Regions from separate parts of the Vibrio sp. JZG120 genome, predicted to be linked through region 1. Evidence: predicted binding sites of a transcription regulator. Region 1 holds the regulator's gene; the other holds the start of a gene.
What was found. The regulator MetJ, encoded in region 1, represses methionine synthesis genes. The targets are predictions, from matches to a motif close to TTAGACNTNTANANGTCTAA.
Positions count from the first base shown of each region.

Region 2: the regulator MetJ is predicted to act here: its motif matches at 6,438-6,457, upstream of metN (methionine ABC transporter ATP-binding protein MetN).

Region 1 is NZ_JBSRRK010000019.1:685-11,346, forward strand. Features, by position in the region: gene ACWPOD_RS21990 ((2Fe-2S)-binding protein) at 1-16, shown strand, start outside; gene bfr (bacterioferritin) at 118-594, shown strand; gene ACWPOD_RS22000 (malic enzyme-like NAD(P)-binding protein) at 797-2,074, shown strand; gene metJ (met regulon transcriptional regulator MetJ) at 2,187-2,507, opposite strand; gene ACWPOD_RS22010 (O-succinylhomoserine (thiol)-lyase) at 2,733-3,896, shown strand; gene ACWPOD_RS22015 (bifunctional aspartate kinase/homoserine dehydrogenase II) at 3,909-6,317, shown strand; gene metF (methylenetetrahydrofolate reductase) at 6,579-7,481, shown strand; gene ACWPOD_RS22025 (PadR family transcriptional regulator) at 7,556-8,095, opposite strand; gene ppc (phosphoenolpyruvate carboxylase) at 8,521-10,662, opposite strand, start outside.
Region 2 is NZ_JBSRRK010000010.1:155,842-166,503, reverse strand. Features, by position in the region: gene ACWPOD_RS18765 (winged helix-turn-helix domain-containing protein) at 1-132, shown strand, start outside; gene ACWPOD_RS18760 (hypothetical protein) at 264-1,163, shown strand; gene treC (alpha,alpha-phosphotrehalase) at 1,265-2,950, opposite strand; gene treB (PTS trehalose transporter subunit IIBC) at 3,038-4,462, opposite strand; gene treR (trehalose operon repressor TreR) at 4,641-5,588, opposite strand; gene gmhB (D-glycero-beta-D-manno-heptose 1,7-bisphosphate 7-phosphatase) at 5,692-6,243, opposite strand; gene metN (methionine ABC transporter ATP-binding protein MetN) at 6,585-7,619, shown strand; gene ACWPOD_RS18730 (methionine ABC transporter permease) at 7,609-8,286, shown strand; gene ACWPOD_RS18725 (MetQ/NlpA family lipoprotein) at 8,319-9,128, shown strand; gene ACWPOD_RS18720 (Zn-ribbon-containing protein) at 9,240-10,016, opposite strand; gene syd (SecY-interacting protein) at 10,019-10,564, opposite strand.

The DNA.
Region 1 (10,662 bases):
CAAACAAGCTAGCTAATTACTGTGAGCATGCAGTAATTAAGTAATTATTTGCCTAGCGTTTTGACACCTTCTCATTTGCTTCTACATTTAAATGAAGCTAAAGAGGAGGTTTTTGTCATGAAAGGCGATCCAATCATCATCCAACATCTCAATAAAGTGCTCGGAAATGAGCTCATCGCTATTAATCAGTATTTTCTTCATGCTCGAATGTATAAGGACTGGGGGTTAAAGCACCTAGCAGATAAGGAATATCACGAATCTATCGATGAGATGAAACATGCCGATCATCTGATTGAGCGTATTTTGTTTCTGGAGGGCTTACCGAATCTACAAGATTTAGGCAAGTTGATGATAGGTGAAGACACTAAAGAAATGCTCGAGTGTGACTTAAAGCTTGAAATGGCCGCTATTCCAGATTTAAAAGATGCGATTGCCTATGCTGAAGACATTCGAGACTATGTGTCTCGCGATCTGTTTCAAGATATTCTTGAAGATGAAGAAGAGCATGTTGATTGGCTAGAGACGCAACTTGGCTTGATTGAAATGTCTGGCATTGAGAACTACCTCCAAGCGCAATACGTAGACGAAGAGTAATAACGTCCAGGATTTTGCGTACTTCAATTGTAAGAAGAAAAGAGCACCTGACTCGAAAATCAGGTGCTTATCCCCGCTATCTGGTCTAATCTCTTTTATTATCGGCTTTTTAAGGATATTGCTCGCAATCTTGCCTATGAAGTTTGATTTCTATCCGATAGAATTTATGCCCCCTTACCTAAAAATAAAAAGAGAAACGTCCATGTCTGAAGACAATCGCCAAGCAGCCACTCCAGAAGAAGAACATCGCCAAAAAGCATTGGATTACCATGCTTATCCAACTCCAGGGAAGATTGCTGTCGAATTAACAAAGCCTGCGGAAACGGCGGGTGATCTTGCCCTTGCTTACAGCCCAGGTGTTGCAGAACCAGTGCGTGAAATCGCACAAAACCCTGATAACGTGTACAAGTACACAGCGAAAGGCAACATGGTTGCTGTTATTTCTAACGGTACCGCTATTTTAGGTCTAGGTAACCTAGGTCCACTTGCATCTAAGCCAGTAATGGAAGGTAAAGCGTTACTGTTTAAACGTTTTGCAGGTCTTGACTCGATTGATATTGAAGTTAAGCATCGCACGATCGATGAATTTGTTGATACTGTTGCAAGCATTGCAGACACCTTTGGTGGTATCAACCTTGAAGATATTAAAGCACCAGATTGCTTTGAGATTGAAAAGCGTTTAATTGAGCGTTGTGATGTACCAGTATTCCACGATGATCAGCACGGTACTGCGATTGTAACGGCGGCAGGCATGCTGAACGCGATCGAACTTCAAGGTAAGAAGCTTGAAGACTCAACGATCGTTTGTCTTGGCGCTGGCGCTGCAGCCGTTGCGTGTATGGAGCTGCTGATTAAATGTGGTGCAATGCGCGAAAAAATTTACATGCTGGATCGTAAAGGTGTGATCCACACTCGTCGTGATGATCTTAATGAATACAAGCAGCTATTCGCAAACAACACGGACAAACGCACATTAGAAGACGTGATTGAAGGCGCGGATCTGTTCCTAGGTGTATCTGGTCCAAACCTATTGCCAGCGGAAGCGTTGAAGCTGATGGCAGATAAGCCAATCGTATTTGCATGTTCGAATCCAGATCCTGAAATTAAGCCGGAACTTGCCCACGCTGTTCGTGATGATTTGATCATGGGGACTGGCCGTAGTGATTACCCGAACCAAGTAAACAACGTATTGTGTTTCCCATTCATCTTCCGTGGTGCTCTTGATGTGCGCGCAAGTGAAATCAATGATGAAATGAAACTTGCAGCCGTTGAGGCGATTCGTGAGCTAGCAAAAGAGCCTGTACCTGAAACTGTATTGAAGGCCGCAGGCGTCGATAAGCTTGAGTTTGGTGCAGACTACATCATTCCAAAACCAATGGACTCACGTTTACTGCCACGTGTTGCAAAAGCTGTGGCTCAGGCGGCAGTTGATTCAGGTGTTGCTCGTATCGAGATGCCTGAAAACTACATGGCAGAGTAATATATCTATTAGATGTGATGTACAGAAAATGGGACGCAATCGCGTCCCATTTTTTATATCATTCTTTTGGCTCGAGATAAGAATTGCTATCTGAAGCCTCCAGTCTCGCTTTTTACTCTTCGTCAAACGACTCAAATTCGATGCCCATTTCCGTCATCAGTGCTTTTACTTCTGTTGGAATATCATCTGGACGGTCTTTACGAAGGTCTTCATCTGTTGGAAGTGGCTGACCTGTGTACGCGTGCAAAAATGCTTCGCATAGTAATTCACTATTGGTTGCATGGCGTAAGTTATTGATCTGACGGCGAGTACGCTCATCAGTTAGCACTTTTAAAACTTTTAGCGGGATAGAGACGGTAATTTTTTTTACTTGTTCGCTTTTTTTGCCGTGCTCTGCATATGGGCTAATGTATTCGCCATTCCAGTCAGCCATTGCACACCTTCATTTATGTAATCGGTTAAAAATAATTTAGGTGCTGATTTTAGCTGCATTTACCGCCATAAGCAAAGACATATAGACGTCTAGAAGTGTTGACGTCTCATTTTTTGACGAGTAAAGTGAACAGAACAGCAAAGGAAGCGTGTTGATCACTTTATTTTACTCATTAGATATAGCGCATTCCTATTTAGAAGTCATTACCCGTGAAAGGATACACCCATGAGCTCTCGCAAACCTGCGACCATTGCAGTACGCACTGGTATTGAATCAGACAGCCAATATCACGCTGTCGTTCCACCTATTTATCTTTCCACTAACTATGGTTTTCCTGCTTTTGGTGAAGTACCTAAGTATGATTACACGCGATCTGGAAATCCAAACCGCGGACTGTTGGAAAGTGCGTTATCTGAACTCGAGTCTGGAAAAGGAGCGGTTGTCACGAATTGCGGTACGTCGGCATTAAATTTATGGGTGTCCGCTTTTCTTGGCCCTGATGATCTCATTATTGCTCCTCACGATTGTTATGGCGGCACCTATCGTCTTTTTAATACCCGAGCCAACAAAGGTGATTTTAAGGTTCAGTTTGTCGATCAATCAGACGAGCAAGCTTTGGATGCAGCATTAGCACAAAAACCAAAACTCATCTTGTTAGAAACCCCATCAAACCCTCTGGTTCGCGTGGTGGATATTTCTGAGACTTGTGAAAAAGCGAAGCGAGTTGGGGCATTGGTCGCGGTGGACAATACCTTTTTGACACCCGTGTACCAAAAGCCTTTGGACTTGGGCGCAGATTTCGTCATTCACTCCACAACGAAGTATATCAACGGTCATTCAGACGTGATTGGTGGCGTGATCATCACCAAAACAGAAGCGCATGCAGAAGAGCTTGCATGGTGGGGCAATTGTATTGGCGCAACGGGCACACCTTTCGATAGTTACATGACACTGCGAGGTATTCGTACACTTGGTGCTCGCATGCGAGTGCATGAAGAGAGTTCACAGCAGGTACTGGCTTATCTCCAGAAGCAAGCGTTAGTTAAAACCATTTATCATCCAAGCCTGCCGGAGCACCCGGGTCATGACATTGCTAAAAAGCAGCAAACTGGTTTTGGCTCTATGCTGAGCTTTGAGTTTGCCGGTTCGTTTGAGCAGTTAAAAGTGTTCGTTAAAGAGCTCCAACTGTTTTCATTGGCTGAGTCATTAGGTGGAGTTGAAAGCTTGATTTGTCATCCGGCATCCATGACGCATCGCGCTATGGGAGAGGAAGCACTTGCAGAAGCGGGGGTGTCGCATCAACTATTGCGTTTGTCTGTCGGCTTGGAAGATGCACAAGATCTCATCACAGATTTAGAGCAAGCATTCGCTAAAGCTGCCCAACAATAGGAGACGATAATAATGACTTTACAACGTCAGCTGCATAAGTTTGGTGGCAGTAGCTTAGCAAACCCAGAATGCTATTTACGCGTTGTGGATATTCTTAAGGAGTATTCGACGGAAAATGATCTTGTGGTCGTCTCGGCGGCAGGAAAAACCACTAACCGCTTGATTGAGTTCCAGGAAGGGCTAGACAAAGATGGCCGAATCGCGCATGAAGCACTTCAAAGCCTAAGGCAGTTCCAAACGGAGCTAATAGAAAACTTGTTGGAAAATGAAGTACAAGAAGAACTATTAGCGTTACTGCATGATGAGTTCAGTACCTTATCTGAGCTGACAGCACCACTCACTGGCGCGCAAAAAGCCGCGGTACTAGGACACGGAGAAGTTTGGTCTGCTCGCCTATTGGCCGCGTTATTATCTCAACGTTCTATCCCCGCTGTTGCACAAGATGCACGAGCGTTTTTACGTGCGGAAGCCGGGACTCAACCTGAAGTTGATCGCGCTCGTTCATATCCTTTGATAAAAGAAGTTCTCGCGCAACACAATCATAAACGTGTGGTAATTACTGGCTTTATGGCTCAGAACGAGGCGGGCGAAACCATTTTACTTGGTCGTAATGGCTCTGACTATTCTGCAACTGTCATTGGTGCTCTGGCTGAAGTGAGCACAGTCACCATTTGGAGTGACGTTGCCGGTGTCTATAGTGCCGATCCGCGTTTGGTGGCAGACGCGTGTCTGTTACCGTTACTTCGATTGGATGAAGCCAGCGAACTCGCCCGTTTAGCCGCCCCAGTCCTACACAGTCGTACACTTCAGCCTGTGGCGCAAAGTACTATGGATCTCAACCTCAAGTGTAGCTATCTGCCGGAATCGGGCTCTACTCGTATTGAGCGTGTCTTAGCGTCTGGCCGTGGCGCTAAAATTATTACCTCGCTGGATGATGTTTTATTGGTGCAGCTGTCTTTCATGCATGGGCACGACTTCGAAAAAACACAGAATGATGTATTACAAGCGTTGCAGCGAGCGCAATTGGAGCCATTGGCATTTGAGGCACAGCCCGATCAACACACGTTGCGCTTGGCGTATACCGCAGAAATTGCCGGTGGCGCACTGAAACACTTACAAGAGCTTGCGGTTGAAGCGGAGATTAAGCTCAAAGAAGGCTACTCTCTCTTAGCGGCGGTAGGCGCTGGCGTTACGAAAAACGCCAACCATTGTTTTGGTTTTTATCAGAAATTAAAACACTCTCCGGTTGAATTTATTTCTGAAACTGAGTCGGGGCTGAGTTTAGTCGCCGTTTTGCGTCGTACTGATACCGAAGTGTTGGTTCAAACGATTCATAGCCAGTTGTTCCAAGCGCAAAAGCGCGTGGCGGTGGCTTTATGTGGCAAGGGCAACATTGGTTCTAGCTGGTTAAATTTATTTGCAACTCAAAAAGGTGAACTCGAAAAACGTCATGGAATGAGCTTTGACCTTGTAGCGGTCGTGGATAGTCAAACCTACTGGTTCGATGAGCAAGGTATTGATGCAGCAAGTGTTGCTGAACGATTTGATGATGAAGGCCTAGCAAACGATGGGTCTTGGTTGACTCACTTAGGAGCGCTAAAAAATTACGATGAAGCCGTAGTGCTTGATGTGACAGCGAGCAAAGACTTAGCTCAGCGCTATGTAGAAATTGCGCAGCAGGGCATTCATTTGATTTCCGCTAACAAAGTGGCGGGTTCGGCTGATAGCCAGTATTACCATCAGGTTCAAGATGCATTCGCTAAAATTGGTCGTTATTGGCTGTACAACGCGACGGTTGGTGCGGGGTTACCAATAAACCATACCGTGCGAGATCTACGTGAAAGTGGGGATGAGATCGTTGCTCTATCGGGTATTTTCTCTGGGACGTTATCATGGTTATTCCAACAATTTGACGGCTCAGTACCATTTAATGATTTAGTCGACCTCGCTTGGCAGCAAGGTTTAACAGAACCTGATCCTCGTTCTGATTTAGATGGTTCAGATGTGATGCGTAAGCTGGTTATCTTAGCTCGAGAGTCTGGTCTCGATATTGAGCCGGGCAGCGTTAAGGTTGAATCTCTAGTACCAGAAGAATTAAGAGAACTTAGTATCGATGACTTCTTCGATAACGGAGGGCTGTTGAGTGAAATACTGCAAGAGCGCCTGACAAAAGCACAGAGAAACGATCAAGTGCTTCGCTACGTTGCGCGTTTAGAAAAAAATGGTAAAGCGACGGTGGGAGTAGAAGCGTTATCTCGTGAACATGCGCTCGCCAACCTTCTGCCGTGCGACAACATTTTTGCCATTGAAAGTAAGTGGTACAAAGATAACCCACTCGTTATTCGAGGGCCTGGCGCAGGAAGAGAAGTGACAGCCGGCGCGATTCAATCCGACCTCAACCGATTAGCCGGTTTATTCTAAAGTTGCGAGATACCTAAAACCCTGGAACCCGACCAGGGTTTTTTATTTTTCCTTCAGTGCCATACTGAAGTATCGGCTTGTGATAAGTGGTGAAATAACGTTCAAGTAATAACTTGAACTATCCTCATTATTAACTTGAGAAAAATTCATAATTACAAGGTTGACATTAAATCGTATTCAATACATTCTGTAGACATATAGACGTCTAAACGTCGATTTAAGGAATTTGTTTTCGTGGCGGAGTGCCACAGGGAGAGTAAGATGGGATACACGCACGCAGGCCATATTGACGCCTTGAACCAGAATATTGCTGAGTTGTCAGACAACATCAATGTATCATTTGAGTTTTTTCCACCAAGCAGCGCGAAGATGGAAGAGACACTCTGGAATTCAGTGCACCGTCTTAAAACGCTCCAACCTAAATTTGTTTCTGTGACTTACGGCGCGAACTCTGGCGAGCGTGACAGAACGCACTCCATCATTAAAGAAATCAAAGCAACAACCGGATTGGTTGCTGCTCCTCACCTCACTTGTATTGATGCGACTCGCGAAGAGTTGATTAATATTGCCGATGATTACTGGAATAATGGCATTGAAAATATCGTTGCTCTGCGTGGTGATATTCCTCCTGGTGGCGGTGCGCCTGACATGTATGCCTCGGATTTGGTTGAGTTGCTGAAATCACGTCACGATTTTGATATCTCAGTTGCCGCATTTCCTGAGGTTCACCCTGAAGCTAAAAGTGCGCAGTCTGACTTATTGAACCTAAAACGTAAGGTTGATGCTGGCGCAAACCGTGCAATTACTCAGTTCTTTTTTGACGTCGAGTCTTACCTTCGTTTCCGCGATCGCTGTGTGGCGGCAGGAATTGATGTGGAAATTGTCCCTGGTATTTTGCCAGTGTCGAACTTTAAGCAAGCCTCTCGCTTTGCTGCGCAGAACAATGTGAAAGTACCAGGCTGGATGAGTAAACAGTTCGAAGGCTTGGATGATGATCCGGTGACTCGTCAGCTTGTAGGAGCAAGCCAAGCTATTGATATGGTGCGCGTACTTAGTCGTGAAGGCGTTAAGGATTTCCACTTCTACACCCTAAACCGTGCAGAGATGACTTACGCTTTATGTCATACGCTAGGCGTTCGTCCTCGCGCTGCAGTAGGTGCATAAATCGACCGGGTTTCAAAAAGACAAAAGGCTTGCCGAGTGGCAAGCCTTTTTCGTTGTCTCAAAGTAAAAGGAAATTAACCAATCACTTCAAGTTCTGTTAGGACTTCTTCAGCCCAAGTGATCCACGTTTCACGTAACAGTAGGTTACGACGAAGCGTTAAACGCTCTAGGCGAGCTTGTTTGTCTAAAGTGGACGGCGTTGCGTAGTAAGCCGCTTCAATTTCTTTGTAGTGAGAAACCAGTTTGCGAGACTCTTCAACCAGTTCGGCGAGTTGATCACGGAAAGGTGTTGATGGTTGAACGGCACATGCCATCAATTTCGCTGAAAATTCATCACGAACAGTCGGGTGTGCAGTTGGTTGATCAAACCATTCTCCTAAAGCGCTGCGACCAGCATCAGTGATGGAGTAAACCTTACGGTCTGGTTTGCCTTCTTGGGGTTCTAATACGCAAGTAACCAGCTCTTTCTCGGCCATTTTATTGAGTTCACGGTACACTTGTTGGTGGCTTGCTTTCCAGAAGTAACCGATGCTAGCAGAGAATTCTTTAGTGATATCGTAACCGGTTGCGTCGCGAGTGCTAAGAACAGTTAAGATTACGTGTGGTAATGACATGTCTTCAATCCAAATGGTCAATAAACTTGTAAACAAGCTACTTATACTTTCAGCTGTGCTCTTTCTGGCACTTGAGTTTTTTAATGTATAAGTAGCACCAACAATGTTGGTCCTGTCACCTTAAAGCCGTTTATCACCTAGAGAGATGGGGAGTCCCATCATGGCTGGAGCAGGTATGATTGGATTTATGAGCTCTCAGCAGGCAAGTAGTATATAAATAATAAGCATGAAGTGGAATAGTAGGACAAAATTACCCTAAAAAACTAACATAATAATCAATAGTGTTAACTTGTGGTTTTTTATTCTTTTTGTGTGGTAATTTTTGGGTTTTTTATAGTTTATTAAACTGCCTTTTGGTTACGCAATTATCCAGCGCCAAAAAAAAGCTGAGCACTTGCTCAGCTTTTTTATTACAAATGAAGCGATTAGCCTGTGTTGCGCATGCCAGCTGCAATACCAGCAATTGTCACCATTAGCGCTTCTTCTAGGTTTGCAGATGCTTCTTCGGTTTGGCGTGTACGGTATAGCAACTCGGCTTGTAGCATGTTCAATGGCTCAACGTAGATGTTGCGCAAGCGAATCGATTCGAGTCCCCAAGGGTCATGCTGCATCAAGTTTTCGTTGTTCTCTACATTCAGTACTGCTTTGATATCTTCTTGAAGCTGAGCGCGAAGCTTTTCACCGAGTGGACGGAGTGATTCATCCACCAATCGCTCATCGTAATAGCGAGAAATATCGATATTACACTTCGAATACACCATTTCTAACATGCCAAGGCGAGTCGAGAAGAACGGCCATTCACGACACATCTCTTCGAGCAGCGCTTGGTGGCCTTTATCGATCGAGTATTGAATCGCTTCACCCGCACCTAACCATGCTGGAAGTACCAAACGATTTTGGCTCCACGAGAAGATCCACGGGATTGCACGTAAGCTTTCCACTCCGCCCTTCGGATTACGTTTTGCAGGACGAGAGCCAAGTGGCAACTTACCGAGCTCGAGCTCTGGTGTCGCTTGACGGAAGTAAGGCACAAAATCAGGCTCGCCGCGAACTACGTTGCGATAAGACTCGCAGCTAACTTCTGATAGCACTTCCATTAAGTCGCGCCATTCTTGTTTTGGCTCTGGTGGTGGCAATAGGTTAGCTTCTAGAATCGCGCTCGCGTAAAGGTTAAAACTGTTTACGGCGACATCTGGAAGGCCCAGTTTAAAGCGGATCATCTCGCCTTGTTCTGTTACGCGCAAACCACCTTTCAAGCTTTTTGGTGGTTGAGACAGAAGTGCTGCGTGTGCTGGCGCGCCGCCGCGGCCTACTGTACCGCCACGACCGTGGAATAGAGTCAGTTCAACACCTTCTTCTTCCGCCACTTTTACTAACGATTCCATCGCATGGTACTGAGCCCAGCCTGCAGACATGACACCCGCATCTTTCGCTGAGTCAGAGTAACCAATCATGACCATTTGGTGGTTTTGGATAAAGCCACGGTATAGGTCGATACCCATCAGCTGTTTGATGACCGATTCTGCATTGTTCAAGTCGTCTAGCGTCTCGAATAACGGGCAAACATCCATACGATATGGGCAGCCAGCTTCTTGCAGAAGTAGGTGGACTGCTAACACATCCGATGCAGTGCGTGCCATAGAAATTACGTAGGCACCGAATGCTTCACGCGGTTGTGCTGCAATAATCTTACAGGTGTCCAAAACCTCTTTGACAGGTTCTGATGGTTCCCAATCACGAGGCAGAAGAGGACGCTTAGATGCGAGTTCGTTGGTTAGGAAAGCAATCTTATCTTGCTCGCTCCATTGTTCGTAATCACCAATGCCTAAGTAGCGGGTTAATTCAGACAATACGTCTGAATGACGCGTGCTCTCTTGGCGGATATCAAGGCGAACAAGATGAATACCAAATGCTTTTACGCGGCGCAATGTATCTAGTAGAGAGCCATTTGCGATCACACCCATGCCACATTCATTTAGCGACTGGTAACAGGCATACAGAGGTTCCCAAAGTTGCTCGACTTTTTGCAACGGAGCTTTAACGGCCAGTTTTTGACCATGGATCTTAGCATCGAGAATATCTTTGGTTTCGTTCAATAGTGAGCGAAGTTGTTTCAGGATTGCACGATATGGTTCGTGCTGATCTTCGCCAGCAAGTTCACGAACTTGATCGTTTGAAACCGTCATAGACAGTTCACTGATCAACTCGTTGATGTCATTGAGATAAAGATCTGCGGCTTTCCAACGAGACAGAAGCAATACTTCACGCGTCACGCTATGAGTGACGAACGGGTTACCGTCGCGGTCACCCCCCATCCAAGAAGAGAAGTGCACAGGGCGCGCATCAATTGGTAAACCTTCACCCAAGTAAGATTTCAAGCGATCGTGCATCTCACGTAAGAAGTCTGGCACCGCTTCCCATAGTGAGTTTTCAACGACTGCAAAACCCCATTTTGCTTCATCCAGCGGAGTAGGGCGCTGTTGTCGAATTACGTCTGAATGCCAGCTTTGTGCGATCAGTTGCTCTAAACGACGCTCGGTTTTCTTGCGCTCTTTAGAAGAAAGATC
Region 2 (10,662 bases), on a different contig from region 1:
TGCCTTCAACCATGGAAAACGTTGCATGTCAGTTTGACCGATCAAGAAATTATCAGCCGATGGAAAGCGCTCATCAACGAGTATTGCACCAACGTAGCTAACGAAATAAGCCCAAATAAAACAAAGACCTAAACATAAAATTAAGCTTTCGTTAAGCCCTATTAGCTTTTGTTTTTTGCCCTTTTTAGCTCATTAAACTTAGCATGCTCGCATTCAAGCAACGGCCCAACATGAAGCGGCCTAATCAATCAGGAATGTAAACCATGCTAAACAAAATGACGCTTATCGCAGCAGCAACTCTGGCTCTTTACGGCTGTGGCGGTGGTTCATCTTCTGGCAGTGCTAATCCAAACAAAGTGCCTCAAGAAAGTTTCGACATCGCGATTCAAAACTCAATCTTCGCTCCCACGCCAAGCACACAACTAAACTACGCGTTTAGCCTGGATGGCCAACCTGAAGGCGAGATGAAACTGAGTTTCCAAGCGATGGATAACGAGCAATTGTTGGCAGCATTGGCACAAATCCCAAACAGCGAAGCAATGGTCCAGTTGGTTAATGACTTGGTGAACTACGGCGCCAAACAGTTCTACTATTCTGACGAACAGTACAACGACGATGAAGAGGGCAATACGCTTTATTTTGCAGGCTCTGATGGCGCACTTCATGAAGTCACCGATGCTTATTCCATTAACCAGCAGTTTGTTGCCATGCTGATGCACAGCAGCCCTATTTTCCGTCTCAACGGTGACGACGTAAAAGAGAAAAGCCCGAACATTGATATCGGTGAAGAGACCATATCTCTGCAAACCACTCTAACAGGCTACGCAGTTCACAACCTACTAGACAGTTTTGAAGATCATGAGTGGGTGCAAAACCTGCCAATGACAGCATCTTGCCAAGTGGTTTGGCAACAGCAAATCCGAGAGACTGGCGTACGTAAAACGTTCTCGATTTCAAGCAAGAAAATTGAAGCGGCGTACCTGACGGAAGAAAATACTTACAACCTAAACTGCGATGATATGGACTCAATGGAGTTCGCCACTTCGGCAGAACGTTGGTTTAACCCGAGCTTAGGTCTGATTGAGCAAATCGAGCTGCTAAAAGTACAACAAGTACAAATCAATGAAGAGAAAGTGCTGCTAACAGCAATTGAAACAAAATAAGCCTGTACTCCACAAGTATCTCGCATCTCAATAAAAAAGGCTTTGGGGAGCACACCAAAGCCTTTATCTCGAACATCAATCTTAGGGGGTGACACCCGAGTTTATTCTTCTATCAATAAAATACGAGTTTCGTAAGGTCGTAATACTTGATGGTTTGACGCGACTGCACTCGCTGAGTTTTGATAGTTGGATAGCAAGTTTTTCGCTTTATTCATATCAAAACGCTCTGGCAGAACGCATTCCACCTCTTCAGCGTAGTAGTTGTTGATACACAGCAGCGTTTGTTTGTCGTTCTGGCGAGCGTAAGCAAAAATGCGTTGATGCTCTGGCAATAAATCTTCATAACGGCCATCGGTGATCACCGGAACCTGTTTACGTAGCTCAATCAAACGTTTGTAGAAGTAGAACACCGAGTTCAAATCAGCAACCGCTGCTTCTGCGTTGATTTCAGAGTAATTCTGCGCCACTTCAAGCCACGGTGTGCCTTCGGTAAAACCAGCGTGCTTTTGGCTATTCCATTGCATTGGCGTACGTGAGTTATCACGCGACTTCTGCGCCAAAATCGCCATCATCTCCTCGTGTGATACACCATCGCGGTTAACCATGATGTCGTACATGTTGGTGCTTTCTACGTCGCGGTACTGGCTGATCTCAGTGTAACCTGGGTTGGTCATGCCAATCTCTTCCCCTTGGTAAACATAAGGTGTGCCTTGCATCATGTGCACTGATGCCGCAAGCATCTTGGCAGATTCAACACGGTATTGCTCGTCGTTACCTAATCGGCTCACAACGCGTGGCTGGTCGTGGTTACACCAGAACAACGCCCCCCACCCTTTGCCATTTAAGCCCGTTTGCCAATGGTTGAAGATCTGCTTTAACTGAATGAAATCAAAAGGCGCTTTAGTCCATTTTTCACCATTCGGATAATCGACTTTCAGATGATGAAAGTTGAACACCATGGATAGCTCTTTGCCGTCTAGCGAAGAGTATTGCTGGCAGTGCTCTAACGTGGTGGAAGACATTTCACCCACCGTCACGCTGCCGTATTTTTGAAACACGGCTTCGCTGATTTCTTGCAGATATTCGTGCACGCGAGGACCATCAGTATAGAAACGACGGCCATCGCCAATATCATCGCTTGGGAAATCTTGTTGTTTAGAAATCAGGTTGATGACATCAAGACGGAAACCATCCACGCCTTTGTCTGCCCAGAAGCTGATGACTTCTTTGACTTCTTCGCGCACCACTGGGTTTTCCCAGTTCAAATCCGCCTGCTCTTTAGCAAAAAGGTGCAAGTAGTACTGCCCTGTCGCTTCATCCAATTCCCAAGCATTGCCTCCAAACTTCGATTGCCAGTTGTTGGGCTCTACGCCATCAACCGGATCTTTCCAGATGTAGTAATCACGGTAAGGGCTGTTTTTATCACCTAACGCAGATTGGAACCACTTGTGTTCTGTCGAAGTATGGTTGACCACGATGTCCATGATGATTCGAATGCCCAACTGATGAGCCTCTGACAACAGGGTATCGAAATCTTGCATCGTGCCGAACTCGGGGTTGACCGCGTAGTAATCGGAGATGTCATAACCGTTATCAACCATTGGAGACTGATACACTGGCGTCAGCCAAATCGCATCCACACCGAGATGTTTTAGATAATCCAGTTTAGAAATGATCCCTTTAATATCGCCCGTGCCTTTACTGCCGCTGTCACAAAAGCTTTTTGGGTAAATTTGATAGATGGTTGCGGTTTTCCACCAGCTCTCATCATGCTTGGTCATAGCCATTTCTAACACTCACTTACCAGTAATCGGAAACTTAAAATTTGAAAAGAAAAATAGGAGGAGGCAGCCAAGTCACTGCCTCAAATTGAATTACGCGTTTGCCGCCTCAAGCTCACCTTTCGCTTGTGCACGCTTATAAAGAAGTAACGTTAATGCAGCGGGTACCACCATCGCGACCAACATCGCCAGAGCAAAGATGCCCCAGAACTGCGGCTGGATAGATAAGATGCCCGGCAAGCCGCCCACACCGATACCGTTCGCCATGACGCCCGCACTACCACAGATAGCAGCAGCACATGCACTACCGATCATCGCACTCAACATTGGGAACTTGTATTTCAAGTTGATGCCGTACATCGCCGGCTCTGTTACGCCAAGGTAGGCAGAAATCGCTGCTGGCACTGAGATTTCACGCTCATCCTGCTTTTTACTGATGATAATGATGCCAACCACTGCCGATGCTTGAGCAATGTTCGATAGTGCAATCAAAGGCCAAATCGGCGTGCCACCTAATTCTTGCATCAACTGCAAGTCAACGGCGTTGGTTGTGTGGTGGATACCTGTGATCACAAGTGGCGCGTATAAGAAGCCGAAGATGGTTGAACCAATCATCGCAAAGTCACCCGTCATGGCTGCTTTTGCTGCGAATGCTACGCCGTCACCCAACATACGACCGAATGGGCCAATGATAGAGTGCGCAAGAATCACAGACACAATGATAGAAACAAACGGTACTACTACTAGGTAAAGGTAAGACGGAATGATGCGTTTTAAGCGTGTTTCGATAAACGCTAGTGCGATACCTGCTAACATCGCGGGAATCACCTGCGCTTGGTAACCGACTTTCTCAATCGCAAACAACCCAAAGTCCCACACTTCAGGTACTTGCTTACCAATCAGGTAGGCGTTCATTAACTGCGGCGAAACCAAAGTTACACCAAGCGTGATACCCAGAATCGGTGTACCACCGAGCTTTTTCACGGTCGACCAACACACACCAACGGGTAGGAAGAAGAAAATCGCTTCACCAATTAACCATAGGAATGAGTGAACAGTCGCCCAAAACTGACTGATTTCCGTTAGGGTTTGACCATCAAACATTTTGATGTCGCCAATCACATTACGGAAACCAAGAATCAAACCACCAGTAATGATCGCAGGCAACAGTGGTACAAAGATTTCTGCAAGGTGGGAAATACCACGCTCAACGATATTCATGTTTTGGCGAGCAGCATTCTTGGATTCGTCTTTGCTCGCTTCACTTTTACCGCTTAGCTCGATCAGTACTTTGTAAACCTCATCAACTTCAGTGCCGATGACGACTTGGAATTGACCTGCGTTGGTAAAGCAGCCCTTCACCATCGGTAATGCTTCTAACTGTTTTGTATCTGCTTTGTCCGTATCGTTTAGAACAAAACGCAAGCGAGTTAAACAGTGGCTTACACTGGCAATATTGTCCGGCCCCCCGACCAGCTCAATAAGACGCTCCACGTCTTTACGCGCAATCTTACTCATAACTTTGTCCACCCTGTATTGGATACATTCGATTCATCATTTTATTTTTTTATAAATGGGAACATTCCCATTTCTTAATTTTAATATTGCCACTCAAAGACAAAAAACAAAATGGGAACAGTCCCATTAATTGAGAATGATCACAGTATAATTTTAGAGCAAATCGTTGTAGTGTGGATTAGCGGCAAATAGGTTGTTGAGTGAAGTGAACGACTTCTTCATCGCCATTTAATTGATTAATCAGCATTTTAGCGGACTTTTCACCCGCAAGGGTATAACCAGGATCGACACTAAATACTTTAGGGAAAAGGAAAGAAAGCAACTCGTTACCACCCACGCCTGTCACGACCACGTCTTCACGACCTAACTCTTGAAGACGCTTGATTACGCCCAATGCAATGGTATCGCTGGCACACACAATGGCTTGCGTGTCTGCTTTCAGAACGTGGTCCACCAGCTGATAAGCACTTTCATGGCTAAGCTTACCGGTTTGGAAGCAAGGCGTAAGTTGCTTGCGCTGACACCAAGCTTTGTAAGCATTTAAACGCGCTAAGCCTGTAGTTTTATCTTCGGGATCAACACCAATATAAGCAATCCGAGATAAAGATTGCTGCTCAAGGTGAGACAAAGCCATGTCTATCACACCTTGGTTGTCGTAGTTGATCGAAGAAACCATTTGCGTGTCCATCGCGATCACGACGATACGATTCCCCCACTCCGCCAATGCTTGCTCATCACATCCAGTAAAGCCAAACACGATCACCCCATCGACATTGCGACGTTTAAGCACATCCAAATGCTCATTAGTTTTATCGCGATCGAATTGGCTCTCCATGATCACCGCATCATAACCAGCGGAATACAATGCATTGAGCATTGTACCAACAGCACGATTTTCGGATGGTGAGTCCAGACGGGAGATGATAACACCAATGACTTTTTGGCTACCGCCACGCATTGATTGCGCAGATTTGGACGGTACATAACCAGATTCACGAATGATTTGCTCTACTTTCTCTCGCGTTTGAGGTTTCACTTTTGGATCGTTGGTAAGCACACGGCTTACTGTTGATTTGCCAACGCCTGCCAATTTCGCGATATCAAGAATGGTGAGTTTTTTGCTCATAAGTGATCAAACTAGAATGGATGAATGCTTAGGTGACTGAACTTTAACAGTAATAAGAGAAAAGGGAAGCAAACGCTTCCCTTAAATATGTGAATTGTGCAGATTATTTCTTTAAATATGCAGGCACGTCAGCAACACTATCAAGCACAACCGTTGCTAATGCTTCACCTTGCTCAGTAACAGGCTTACCTGTGCGCACCAAAATCTTGGTGCCAACGCCCGCGGCTTCTGCTGCCATCATGTCTTCGGCTTTATCACCAATCATCACAGATTTTTCCATGTCGATTTTCAAGAAGTCGCGAGCAGAGATAAACATACCAGGTTTAGGCTTGCGGCAATCACAATCCTGCTTGTAATCGCCAATGCCATGTTCAGGGTGATGTGGACAGTAGTAGATACCATCAAACTCAACACCATGATCAACAAAGTTCCAGTCCATCCATTGAGTCAGAGACAAGAAACGGTCTTCACTGAATTTACCACGTGCGATGCCCGATTGATTCGTCACTAGCACTAAGAGGTAACCTTGATCTTTCAGCGCTTTCGTCGCTTCAAACACACCATCAATGTACTCAAAATCATGTTCGTCATGAACGTAGCCGTGGTCAACGTTTATCACGCCATCACGATCGATAAAAACAGCAGGTTTTGCCAAAACGTATTTCTCTATTAACTCGGTTTAATCAGATTATTACATACCTTATAAACTTCAACACTATCTAATTCATTCTAGGCCTCGACAAAACAGTTGATTTGTTGGGCAAGAATCGGTAATTCTGAGGGGGCTCTCCACTTATCTTCTCCTCGTAACTTACTCCTCATTCTTTTCAAAACAGAACATCTATACATTTAGACGTCTAGACGTAAAAATATCTATTGACTTCATTCTGGTTAACCCATAGCATCAACTGAGAAGTGAGATAAAGCTCAACATTAAGTTCTGTCAAAGGCCGTTTTTGACAGCGAAGTTCCCCGTATCTTTGGGCAGGTTGAAACATGATAGAAATAAAAAACGTCAATAAAGTGTTCTACCAAGGCAGTAAGGAAATCCTTGCCCTGAAAGACATTAACCTACACATCGCCAAGGGCACCATCTTCGGTGTTATCGGTTCATCTGGTGCTGGTAAAAGTACGCTGATCCGCTGCGTAAACATGTTAGAAGCACCAACATCTGGCTCCATCATCGTTGATGGCATTGATTTAACAAAACTCAGCAAAAAGCAGTTGGTCGAAACGCGCCGTAACATCGGCATGATCTTCCAGCATTTTAATCTGCTTTCGTCTCGTACTGTGTTTGATAACGTGGCGCTACCACTGGAACTGGCAGGCAAAGACAAATCGCAAATCACAACAAAAGTCACTGAGTTACTAAAACTTGTTGGCTTAGCTGACAAACACGAGAGCTACCCATCGAACTTAAGTGGCGGCCAAAAACAACGTGTGGCGATTGCTCGTGCATTGGCATCCGATCCTAGCGTTCTGCTTTGTGATGAGGCCACTAGCGCACTGGATCCTGCAACAACTCAATCTATCCTTGAGCTATTGAAAGAGATCAACCGCAAACTCAACATCACGATTCTACTAATCACCCACGAAATGGAAGTGGTAAAAAGCATCTGTCACGAAGTGGCGATCATCGGTGGTGGTGAGTTGGTGGAGAAAGGCACCGTTGGCGATATTTTCGCGCACCCTAAAACGGAGCTGGCGCACCAATTCATTCGCTCAACGCTGGATCTATCCATTCCTGAAGATTACCAAGCACGTCTGCAAGCAGAGCGTGTTGATGGCAGCTACCCATTAGTTCGCTTAGAGTTTACTGGCGCAACCGTCGATGCACCGTTAATGTCGCAAATTTCTCGTAAATACAATATTGATGTGAGTATTTTAAGCTCCGATCTCGATTACGCTGGCGGCGTGAAATTCGGCATGATGGTCGCAGAGCTATTTGGTAATGAAGAAGATGACAACGCAGCACTGGAATACCTGCGTAAGCACAACGTAAAAGTAGAGGTACTTGGTTATGTCCTTTAATACGATTTCTGAATGGCTGAGTTTAAACAGCAAACTACTTTTAGGTGCAACGTGGGAAACGCTTTACATGGTTGCGGTTGCCGGATTAGTCGGCTTTGCCGTGGGTATTCCATTAGGCGTAATCCTCCATATTACTAAGAAAGGCGGCCTACTTGAAAACACCAAACTAAATAGCAGCTTAGGCGCTGTCGTTAACATTGGTCGTTCTGTTCCATTCCTCGTCCTGATGGTTGCGATTATTCCAGTGACAAAAATGCTAGTTGGAACCTTTATCGGTACAACCGCAGCAATCGTCCCACTGACTATTGGTGCCATTCCGTTTGTTGCCCGTCTTATTGAAGGTGCTTTGTTAGAGGTACCAACAGGCTTGGTGGAAGCGGCGCAGTCAATGGGGGCGACACCAACACAGATCATCACAAAAGTTCTACTACCTGAAGCAATGCCGACTATTGTTAACTCAGTAACGATCACCTTAGTCACTCTCGTTAGCTACTCGGCCATGGCGGGAACGGTAGGCGGCGGCGGACTCGGCGACGTAGCCATCCGTTACGGTTTCCACCGCTACGATGTAACTATCATGGCTGTGACTGTCGTGATGCTGATTGTTCTAGTACAGATTATTCAGTCTATCGGTGACGCAGTGGTGCGCCGTGTAGACCACAGATAAGCATTGAAAATACAAATTATAAGGAGATAAAGATGAAATTTAGCCTTAAAGGTCTTTTGACTGTAGCAACAGCCGCTTCTGCTCTTGTTCTAGCGGGTTGTGGCGACAAAGAAGTAGACGTAAATAAAGTAAAAGTTGGCGTTATTGCTGGTGCTGAAGCACAAGTTGCCGAAGTGGCAGCTAAAGTAGCAAAAGAAAAGTACAACCTAGACGTTGAGTTAGTAACATTTACCGATTACGTAACGCCAAATGCCGCTCTGGATGATGGTTCAGTAGACGCGAATGCGTTCCAACATAAACCATACCTAGACCAACAAGTGAAAGACCGCGGCTACAAACTGGCTATCGCGGGTAACTCATTCGTTTACCCTATTGCTGGTTACTCTAAGCAAGTGAAGTCAATCGATGAAATCCAAGATGGCGCACGCATCGCAGTACCAAACGATCCAACAAACCTAGGTCGCTCACTACTGCTTCTTGAGCAACAAGGTTTGATTACGTTACGTGATGGCGTTGGTCTACTCGCTACAGTACGTGACATCGTAGGCAACCCTAAAAATATCGAAATCATTGAGTTAGAAGCGCCACAACTTCCACGTTCATTGGATGACGTAACGCTATCTATCATCAACACCACTTACGCAAGCTCTATCGACCTATCGCCAGAGCGTGACGGCGTGTTCGTTGAAGATAAAGACTCACCATACGTAAACCTAATTGTTGCTCGCGAAGAAAATGTTAATGCGCAAAACGTACAAAACTTCGTAAAAGCTTATCAAACGGAAGAAGTTTACGAAGCGGCAAAAGAGCTATTCAAAGGCGGCGTAGTGAAAGGTTGGTAATCCCACTTTTCTAAACCGTACTGAAAATAATAGTCTGAACATAAAAGGGCTGATGTGAAAACATCAGCCCTTTTTATTTCTCTATCTAACCATTTAACTAACCTCAATTAGTTACTTTAGGTGGTCCCAAGAGATATTCGACACGATTCGGCAGTCATCACACTTAAAGTGAAATATGTCATGTAGTGGCTCATCGAGTAGCCACTCTCCACCGCATTTTGGGCACTTGCGCGCTTTCTCGCTCTCCAGCGACTGACCGCCCACGCGATACTGGTAATAGTATGTTGGAACCTTGGTGATGTATTCGATACGACCTCGCAAATCCCAACCTCTGCGGAACAACACGCTGTCTACATCGCAAATCTCGTGCAGCGCCGCATGCTCTGCACGGCACCCGCCAGCCATTTGGATTTCATCGCACGCTTGCCATTCTGTCTGCCATTTGATGACGGCTTTATGGTCACCATTTAGCGTCGGCTCATTGCGATACAAAGGAATCGGCAACAACGTTTCCCCACTGCGCAATGGCGAACACGTATGAACATAAGTCGTGTACAACACTTGCCAGCTAGGTGTCTCTTCTTCGGCCGCTTGTTCTGAATTTAAATCACGGCCAAGCATACGCATTTTCGGTGCAAGCAAAGACGCGTCTGACAAACGGTTCATGCACACTTTGACAAAATCTGAGTGATAACGTGGATGCAAACTGTCTTGCTCTGGGCAAACGACACGAACATAAAACTCGCCATCTCCCATCACTATCGGGAATTCACGGCCTAGTACTTGGCCGTTGTAACGCAACGCATCCATCAAGCCATTAATGGCTTTGTCTACCGCGCTGACGGTGGTGTTATCAAAACACTCAAACTGCAACTCAACAACGTACATATTTAGACAGCGGCCTCTAACTTGCTCAAGAACTCAGCCAATGAATCCGCCAGCACATCGCGTTTAGACGTACCTAAACGCTCTAAAATCACATTACCAGTGAGGTTACAAATAGAGATTACATCCATTTCCTCATCTGTCGCCGCGATAAATACCGTTGGTTTAAGTTTCAGGCGACGTTGCGTCACCAAATGACCAAGAATATTTTCTTGTAGGCGCACAAAATCATCATCGCTCCACACTTGCAGCAGCGTCAACGAATTACCTTGCCAAGTTGCCTCCATATCGGCGCTGTATTGAGAACCATAAAAGGCTTTTACATCATCTTGCAGTGACAACTCAATCGCATTTTCCACATTAGTGAAATCGGCCATTTCATCACGTGCGACCGCTTTCCAAAGCACCTTTCCATCACGCTTCTCTTCGACACAAGGAGAAACAAGATCTGCAAGCTCTTCACTGCTTGGCAACTCATTATATTTAGCTTGCCAAGCTTGTTGGTAGCGCAGGCTGAACTCTTGTAGCGCCTGAGTAACGTTTTGGGTCATGAAGGTCTCCTCATTCCTTATTTATCAGATAGCCGTGTTTGCCGGATGGCAATTGACCAGCGGATTCAGTAAAATTCTCGCCATTCTAATCGAAAACG